DNA from 4 places in the Streptomyces sp. NPDC085900 genome. Region 2 is predicted to be linked to each of the others. Evidence: riboswitches for the same ligand, from Rfam matches in the RefSeq annotation. Region 2 holds a riboswitch; each other region holds the start of a gene.
The links. Region 2 has a riboswitch for S-adenosylmethionine ahead of thrC (threonine synthase). Riboswitches for the same ligand answer to the same signal wherever they lie in the genome.

Region 1: it holds a riboswitch for S-adenosylmethionine, as region 2 does, so the genes downstream of both, ACIGDI_RS34970 (aminotransferase class V-fold PLP-dependent enzyme) here and thrC (threonine synthase) in region 2, are expected to answer to the same signal.
Region 3: it holds a riboswitch for S-adenosylmethionine, as region 2 does, so the genes downstream of both, ACIGDI_RS39230 (putative leader peptide) here and thrC (threonine synthase) in region 2, are expected to answer to the same signal.
Region 4: it holds a riboswitch for S-adenosylmethionine, as region 2 does, so the genes downstream of both, ACIGDI_RS39290 (amino acid ABC transporter permease) here and thrC (threonine synthase) in region 2, are expected to answer to the same signal.

The regions. Positions count from the first base shown of each region.
Region 1 is NZ_JBITSP010000013.1:7,954-10,147, forward strand. Features, by position in the region: gene trpD (anthranilate phosphoribosyltransferase) at 1-557, shown strand, start outside; SAM riboswitch class IV at 635-751, shown strand; gene ACIGDI_RS34970 (aminotransferase class V-fold PLP-dependent enzyme) at 889-2,194, shown strand, end outside.
Region 2 is NZ_JBITSP010000007.1:366,657-368,850, reverse strand. Features, by position in the region: gene ACIGDI_RS25640 (glucosyl-3-phosphoglycerate synthase) at 1-608, opposite strand, end outside; SAM riboswitch class I at 778-932, shown strand; gene thrC (threonine synthase) at 951-2,194, shown strand, end outside.
Region 3 is NZ_JBITSP010000016.1:181,032-183,225, forward strand. Features, by position in the region: gene ACIGDI_RS39225 (ABC transporter substrate-binding protein) at 1-561, opposite strand, end outside; gene ACIGDI_RS39230 (putative leader peptide) at 770-886, opposite strand; SAM riboswitch class IV at 920-1,032, opposite strand; gene ACIGDI_RS39235 (DUF1684 domain-containing protein) at 1,083-1,883, opposite strand; partial or broken gene ACIGDI_RS39240 (LLM class F420-dependent oxidoreductase) at 1,954-2,194, opposite strand, start outside.
Region 4 is NZ_JBITSP010000016.1:192,761-194,954, forward strand. Features, by position in the region: gene ACIGDI_RS39285 (glutathione S-transferase C-terminal domain-containing protein) at 1-766, shown strand, start outside; SAM riboswitch class IV at 832-940, shown strand; gene ACIGDI_RS39290 (amino acid ABC transporter permease) at 1,265-2,194, shown strand, end outside.

The sequences.
Region 1 (2,194 bases), on a different contig from region 2:
ATCCGGCGCTGCGTCATGTGGGCGCCGCCCGCGGCCAGTTGGGTATCCGCACGGTCTTCAACGCGCTCGGCCCGCTGACCAACCCCGCGAAGGTGCGGGCGCAGGCGGTGGGTGTGGCCGATCCGCGCATGGCGCCGATCGTGGCCGGCGTCTTCGCCGAGCGTGGCAACTCCTCCCTGGTCTTCCGTGGCGACGACGGCCTCGACGAGCTGACGACGACGGCCACCTCGCGCGTCTGGATCGTCCGGGACGGCAAGGTCACCGAGGAGTCCTTCGACCCCCGTGACGTCGGCCTCGACCTGGTGCCGGTGGAGGCGCTGCGGGGCGGGGACCCGTCGTACAACGCGGAGGTCGCCCGGCGGCTCCTGGACGGCGAGACGGGCCCCGTGCGGGACGCCGTCCTGCTGAACTCGGCGGCCGCCCTGGTGGCCCTCGAGCCGACGGAGGCCTCCCTGGCCGACCAGTTGAGGGCCGGCATGGCGAAGGCCGCCGAGTCCATCGACTCCGGTGCGGCCAAGCGGGCGCTGGAGCGCTGGGTGGCGGCCAGCAACGCGTAGGGAGTGCGTCGAGCGCGGTCCCGTCATCCGGACGCGGGTTGCGGGACCGCGATCACTTCACGTACGTTCCTGTACCAGGTCATGAGTGACAGTCATGAGGCCCCGGCCGACTGTCCGGCAACCCTCCGTCCGTGGCGGGGTGCCCCGGGTGAAGACCAGGCCGTAGGCAGCGAGGTCTGCGGCAAGCGCGGATCCCTCACGAGCCGGGGATCCTGGTCGTCGAGGAGTCTTCCGTGAGCAAGCGAATGCGATAGGGCCGCAGAGCCCCGCCTCCGCGCACCCCTTTTCTCTTTCCGGCCCGCACGCGCGCGCCCTTTCACGGGAGTTCCCCATGTCTGTCTCCACCGCTGCCTCCGCCCAGACCGTTTGTGCCCCTCTGCCCGTTCTGGGCAGGGATGTCACCGTCCCGCTCGTCACCGGTGGCGAGGTGACCTACGCGGCGCTCGACTACGCGGCCAGCGCGCCCGCCCTGCAGCGCGTCTGGGACGACGTCGCGGCCTACGCCCCGTACTACGGCAGCGTCCACCGCGGTGCCGGCTACCTCTCCCAGCTGTCCACCGACCTCTTCGAGAACGCCCGCACGACGGTCGCCGAGTTCCTCGACTGCCGCGCGGACGACCAGCTGGTCTTCACCCGCTCGACGACGGACTCCCTCAACCTCCTCGCCCGCGCCCTGCCCGCCGGCTGCCAGGTCTTCGTCTTCGAGACCGAGCACCACGCGAGCCTGCTGCCCTGGCAGGACGCCTCGGTCACCTACCTCGACGCCCCGCGCACCCCGGCACAGGCCGTGGCGACCCTGGAGCGCGCCCTCGCCGAGCGCGACCCCCACGGCCCGGCCCTGGTCTGCGTCACCGGCGCCTCGAACGTCACCGGCGAGCTGTGGCCGGTGCGCGAGCTGGCCTCGGCGGCCCACGCGCACGGCGCCCGGATCGTCCTGGACGCCGCCCAGCTCGCCCCGCACCACCCCGTCTCCGTCCGTGACCTGGACGTCGACTGGGTCGCCTTCTCCGGCCACAAGCTGTACGCCCCCTTCGGGGCCGGGGTCCTGGCCGGCCGCGCCGACTGGCTGCGTGCGGCCGACCCCTACCTCGCGGGCGGCGGCGCCAGCCGCAAGGTCACCCGCCGCGAGGACGGGGGAGTGGACGTGGAGTGGCACGAGAGCGCGGCCCGCCACGAGGCCGGCTCCCCGAACGTCATCGGCGCCTACGCCGTCGCGTCGGCCTGCAAGGCCCTCACGGAGGCCGGCTTCGACACCCTGGTGGCCCGCGAGCGGTACCTGATCGGCAAGGTGCGTGCGGGGCTGGCCGAGGTCCCGCAGGTGAAGGTGCTGTCCCTCTTCGGCGACGACGCCGACCGGGTCGGCGTCATCTCCTTCGTCGTCGAGGGCTGGAACAGCTCCCACTTCGCCGCCGCCCTCTCCGCCGAGTACGGCATCGGCGTCCGCGACGGCCTCTTCTGCGCCCACCCGCTGGTCCGCACCCTGCTCGGCTCCGACCCGCAGACCCAGGGCGAGTGCGGCGCCCCCGAGGCCGCGCCGGGCGAGAAGTCCCTGAACGCGATTCGGGTCAGCTTCGGCGCGGGCACCCCGGACGAGCACGTCGAGCGCTTCGTCGGCGCCGTGAAGGAGCTGGTGAGCG
Region 2 (2,194 bases):
CGCCGGGCCGCGTACTCGCCGCCCAGCGGCTGTACGAAGCCGGCCAGCTGCGGCCAGTGCATGTTGAGCAGGGGGCGGGCCATCAGCTCGGTGACCCGGCCGCCCTGTCCCTGCGCTCCGCCGAGGGGGCGGTCGTACATGCCCTTGACCAGGTCGATCCCGGGGTCGGTGAGCAGCGGGCCGACGATCCCGGAGACGAAGTCGGAGGAGAACTCCTTCAGGTCGGCGTCGATGAAGCAGACGACGTCCCCGGTCGTGACCAGCAGCGAGCGCCACAGGACCTCGCCCTTGCCGGGGACCGTCGGGATGCGGGGCAGGATGTCGTCGCGGTGCACGACCCGCGCGCCGGCCGCCGCGGCGACCTCGGACGTGCGGTCGGTGGAACCTGAGTCGACGACCACGATCTCGTCGACGAGCGGGACCTGCTGCATCAGGTCGTGGCGGATGATCGCGACGATGTCGCCGACCGTCTCCTCCTCGTTGAGCGCGGGCAGCACGACACTGACCGACTGGCCCGTGCGGTGTTTCGCGGCGAGGATCTGGTGCAGCGGGCGGTCGGTGACGGACCAGGAGTGGGTGCTCAGCCAGCGCTCGACTTCTTCCAGCACGTAGGCGGCTCCTCTGCGTTCTCTCGGCGAAAGGACCGGATTGTGATCCATCTCGCGGTTCGGACGGCTATCTCAACTGTCCTGGCCTTCGGTTACAGTCTTGAACAACGCTGATGACCATCGCATGTCGGGGGTCGTCTCGCGTTCAACGAGTTCAACAACCACATACCGCTCATCCAGAGGGGCAGAGGGATACGGCCCGATGAAGCCCCGGCAACCCTCCAGCCGGTCTCGTAGATCAGTGTTGATCATTCCGCGAGGCTCCCGGCTAGGGAAGGTGCCAAATCCGTCTCACGGCGAGATGCGTCGTGAGGAAGATGAGGAGAAAGGGCCTCGCCTCACATGGCTGCGCAGACTGTTGCAAGCACCACCGACCCCACGACCGTGGACCTCGGCCCCGCCTCGGCGCTTTCCTGCCGCGAGTGCGGTCACCGGGTGCCGCTCGGCCCGGTCTTCGCCTGCGAGGAGTGTTTCGGCCCGCTCGAGATCGCGTACGACTTCTCGGCCTACGACACCGAGGAACTCCGCAAGCGCATCGAGGCGGGACCCGCGAACATCTGGCGCTACGCGCCGCTGCTGCCCGTCCCGGCGGACGTGGCGGACAAGCCGAACATCAACCCCGGCTGGACCAAGCTCGTCAAGGCCGACAACCTCGCACGCGAGCTGGGCGTCACCGGCGGACTGTATGTGAAGGACGACTCCGGCAACCCGACGCACTCCTTCAAGGACCGCGTCGTCGCCCAGGCCCTGGAGGCCGCGCGCGCCTTCGGCTTCACCACGCTCTCCTGCTCCTCCACCGGCAACCTCGCGGGTGCCGTCGGCGCCGCCGCGGCCCGCGCCGGCTTCCGGTCCTGCGTGTTCATCCCGCACGACCTGGAGCAGGGCAAGGTCGTCATGGCCGCGGTCTACGGCGGCGAGCTCGTCGGTATCGAGGGCAACTACGACGACGTGAACCGCTTCTGCTCCGAGCTGATCGGCGACCCGGCCGGCGAGGGCTGGGGCTTCGTCAACGTCAACCTGCGGCCCTACTACGCGGAAGGGTCCAAGACCCTGGCGTACGAGATCTGCGAGCAGCTCGGCTGGAAGCTGCCGGACCAGATCGTCGTGCCGATCGCCTCCGGCTCGCAGCTGACGAAGATCGACAAGGGGCTGCAGGAGCTGATCAAGCTCGGGCTCGTCGAGGACCGGCCGTACAAGATCTTCGGCGCGCAGGCCGAGGGCTGCTCGCCGGTGTCAGTCGCCTACAAGGCGGGCCACGACGTGGTCCGGCCGCAGAAGCCGAACACCATCGCCAAGTCCCTCGCCATCGGCAACCCGGCCGACGGGCCGTACGTCCTGGACATCGCGCGCCGCACGGGCGGTGCCGTGGAGGACGTGAACGACGAGCAGGTCGTCGACGCCATCAAGCTGCTGGCCCGCACCGAGGGCATCTTCGCCGAGACCGCCGGCGGCGTGACCGTGGGCGTGACGCGCAAGCTCATCGAGAACGGCGTGCTGGACCCGGCCCTGACCACGGTCGTGCTCAACACCGGCGACGGCCTCAAGACGCTGGACGCGGTGGCGGGCACGGGGCTGACCGCGACCAT
Region 3 (2,194 bases), on a different contig from region 2:
CGACTCGATGCCGAGCGAGTGCGTCGAAGTCGCCTGCAGGAATTGGGCGTTGGGCTTGGCGAAGGTCACCTTGACGGTCAGCGGGTCGACGACGGTGGTGCTCTTGACGCCGCTCAGGTAGCCCTCGGCCAGGGTTCCCAGGGCACCGAGCTTCGGTACCGCGTCGAAGTTGTCCTTGACCACCTGCGCGGTCAGCTTCGAGCCGTCGCTGAAGGTGACGCCGGACCTGAGATGGAAGGTGAAGGTGGTGGCGTCGGAACTGATGTCCCAGCTCTTCGCGAGCCACGGCACGATTTTGCCGGTCCTGGGGTCCTGGTCCGTCAGGGAGTCCACGATCTGGCGGACCGAGTAGATGGTCTCGTTGCTGGCGACCTGCTGCGGATCCACGCAGCCGGCGTCCGAACTCACCGCGAAGGTCAGGGTGCCGCCGGCCGCGGGCCGTCCGCTGCCGCCGGCGGAGTCGCCGCCGCTGGAGCCGCAGGCGGTCAGCAGCACGCTGGTGGTCACGAGGGCGGACAGTGCCGCCCACCGGGAGGATCTGACATGGGGAAGTGCGGTCACGGAGGGCTTCTCCTACTCGTGTCACCGGGCACGGGCGCGGGGCGTGGCCGTGCGCGGGCGGCCGACCCCGGGCGGCGCGATGCCGCGGCCGGGGGCCGCTGTGCAGACGGGGATCAGAGGCAGACGGGGATCGAAGACGTCCGGAGATCAGGCGCGAAGGGTGCGGCGACGGCGAATGCCGTATCGTGACCGGCGGCTGGAGGGGCCGTCAGGCCTGACAGAGGCAGCTGGTCGAGCGCTTGAGGTCGATGTGGCGTCGACGCGAGAGCCGGGAGAACACGGTGGCGTCGGCGAAACGGGCGCTGAGGTCACCACCGTGCCGCATATCGGTCCTCCACCTGTCCGGCCCCGGACCGGGGCCACGCGCTTGCGGGATCGTCGGTGATCCCGCCGGGCTTTCACCTGGAGCACCCCACCGCGGGGGAGGGTTGCCGGTCAGCGAGCCAGGGCTTGACGCTGACACTCAATGCCGTTCTTGATCGTACGAAGAGATCTTGTCGTCGGTCAATGGCCGGGCCGGCTCAGGAACCTCCGCGCTCGCGGGGGATCTTCTGCCCGGCCTCGATCGCCACCGGCAGCCGGTTCTCCGCCGGGGGCAGCGGGCAGGTGGCCAGGTCCGTGTACGCGCACGGCAGGTTCGAGGCCCGGTTGAAGTCCAGGACGACCGTGCCGTCGGCGGCGGGCGCTTCCACGCTCAGGGCCCGGTTGGCCGCGTACGTGGTGACGCCGGAGGTCGCGTCGGTGAACAGCACCAGCAGCCGGCCCCCGCCCGAGCCCGGGAACGCGGTCAGCGACAGCTGCCGCCCGTCCAGCTCGAACTCGATCCTGCCCGGAGCGTCGTAGACGTGCTCCAGTCCCTCGACCGCGGCGCCCACGGTGGTCGGCCGCGGTGCGTCGAAGGGGATGTAGCGGCCGGTCACCGCCCAGCGGGGGTCGGGGGCGTAGGCGGGCGTTCCGGTGAAGGCCGTACGCAGCGGCGCGTCCGGGTGCCGGGGGCGCACGATGTCCTGGCCGCCGCGCCGGGCGACCTCGATCACGGCGTCGCCCCAGACGGCGTTGACGCCGCCGCGCTCGGGGATCACACCGAAGTGGTGCTCACCGCGCACCGGACCCTCGTCCAGGTCTACGACGACCCCCTCGGGGCCGGTGTGCCAGGCGCCGGGCGCGTCCGGGAAGCGCTGCGACCGGTCGTCGAGCCAGTGCAGGCCGGTGACCGCCAGGAACCCGTGCGGGTCGGCGAGTCGGGCTTCCTGGGCGCGATACCACTCCAGCCATGTCTCGGTGAAGGCATGGAGGTCCGTCGTGGTGGCCTCGGTGGTCATGGGCGATCTCCTCTGGATCGGGGGTGAATTGGTGCGAGCCGGCGGCGGGCGCCCGGCTCGACGGGCTTGTTCAGCGGGCCGGTTCGCCCAGGAGCCGCCAGGTGCGTCGGCGGTCCGCCTCTCCGGCGATCTCGGTGGACGAGAACACGACCTCCGTGGCGCCGGCGTCGCGGTAGCGCCGTACCTCGGCCTCGACGGTCTTCTCGTCGCCGATCACCGCCAGATCGGCGGCCCGCCGGCCGCCCGACAGTTCGATGACACGGGCGTGGGACGGGATCTGTTCGTAGAACGCGAGGTTCTCGGTGAACCTG
Region 4 (2,194 bases), on a different contig from region 2:
TCCCGGCCGCTACCGGCTCCATCTGTCGACCGCATGTCCCGACGGCCTGCGCATCGCCGTCGCCCACACGCTGCTCGGCCTGGACGCCGTCTGTCCGGTTACCCTCCTGCCCGCCGTCCCCGACTGTCCCGAGGGCGGCCACTCGGCCCTGCGCCCGCTGTACGAGGCGAGCGCGCACCGCTACCCCGGTCCGGCCGCGGCGCCGGTGCTCAGTGACGGCTGGTCCGGGCGGATCGTCAGCACCCACGACCGGGACATCATGCGTGACCTCGCCGACCGCTTCGACACCGGCGGCCCCTCGCTCTACCCGTGCGGCGCGGAGTCGGAGATCGAGGCGGTGGAGCGGATGTGCGTGGAAGGGATCGAAGGGGCGGCGCAGCGGGCCGGGACGGTCGGCGGGGACGCGGCGGAATGTGACGCGGCACTGGCCACGCTGCTGGAGACCCTCGGCGCCCTCGACCGCTGGCTCGCCGGCCGCACCTGTCTGATCCGCGACGAAGTCACCGCCTCCGACGTCGAGTTGTGGGTCGCGCTGGTCCGGCTCGACACCGTGCACCGTCACCACCTCGACGCCGCCGCGGTCCAGCGCATCGCCGGCCACCCGGTGTTGTGGGCCTACGCCCGCCGTCTGACCGCCCACCCGGCCTTCGGCGTCCACCTCGACCTCGACGGCATCGATCGCCGCCACCACGCCCAGTGCCGGGGACTGGAGGCCGCCGGATCGGCCGTCCAGATCCTCGACTGGGCGGCGCACTCGGCCCGTTAGCCGTTCCACCTGGTGGACCGGCGTTGACATACGTTCGGGCCATTGTCTTAACTACGGCCCAGAACGGTCATGAGTGTCAGCGACAAGCCCTGGCTTGCTGACCGGCAACCCTCGCACCGCGGTGGGGTGCCCCAGGTGACGACCCGACCGATGACACGTCGGTAAGCGCGAGGCCCACAGGGCCGGAACAGTGACGGTGACGCCATGTACGCAGCTCCCAGAACGGCCGCACGCCGTTCCCAGGGCTGCGTACGGACGTACGCGAACATGCTCGTCGCAAACCGCGCCGTCGATCTGCTCCGCGTCAACAGCGCACTGTGTACCGCACCGGGCCGTGCCCGCTGTCGGGGCTGACACCTCCCCGCAGCCCCCGCACTCCCTGACCGACACCGCCCGCGCGGTGTGCCGTTGCCCTCCCCACCCCCGGTCCTGCGCCGCCGTGTGCGTCCCCGCACGCCGCCGCGCCTCCGGGGTGTGCCCACCCAGCCGGAGCCCACCATGAGCGAACCCCCTGGCGCCACCGTCACCCTCCCCGAGGCGCCCACCGCCACCGAACCGCCCAAGGCCCTCACCGCCCAGCGAGTGCTGCCGTTGCGGCGGCCGGGGCGCTGGATCGCCACCGCGGTCGTCCTGATCCTGGTCGCCCAGTTCGTCCACGGACTGGTGACCAACCCCTTCTACCAGTGGGACCGCTGGAGCTACTGGTTCCTGCGGCCGACCATCCTCGACGGCCTCCTCATCACCCTCGAAGTCGCCGCCTACAGTGCGGTGTTGGGCTTGATCGGCGGCATCCTGCTCGCCCTGGCCCGGCTGTCGAAGAGCCCGGTCCTGCGCGCGGTCAGCTGGACCTACGTGTGGGCGTTCCGCTCCATCCCGCTCATCGTCGTACTGATATTCCTCTACAACTTCAGTGCCCTGTACAAGACGTTGAGCGTCGGCATTCCCTTCGGGCCGGCCTTCTTCTCCTTCGACGAGTCGAAACTCGCCACCGACATGGTCGTCGCCGTCGTCGGCCTCAGCCTCAACGAGGCCGCCTACGCGGCCGAGGTGGTGCGCGGCGGCATCCTCTCCGTCGACCAGGGCCAGCACGAGGCGGCCGCGGCGCTCGGCCTGCCGAAGGGCTACCAGTTCCGCAGAATCGTCTTTCCGCAGGCGCTGCGCTCCATCATCCCGAACTACGTCAACCAGCTCATCGGCCTGATCAAGGGCACCTCACTGGTCTTCTACGTCTCCCTGCTCGACCTGTTCGGCTCCGCGCAGACCATGGGCTCCACCTACCCCGGCGACATCGTGCCGCTGCTGCTGGTCGTCACCGTCTGGTACCTGATCCTGACCAGCGTCGTCTCCGTCATCCAGTTCTACGTCGAGCGGTACTACGCCCGCGGTGCCACCCGCAGCCTGCCGCCGACACCACTGCAGAAGCTCCGC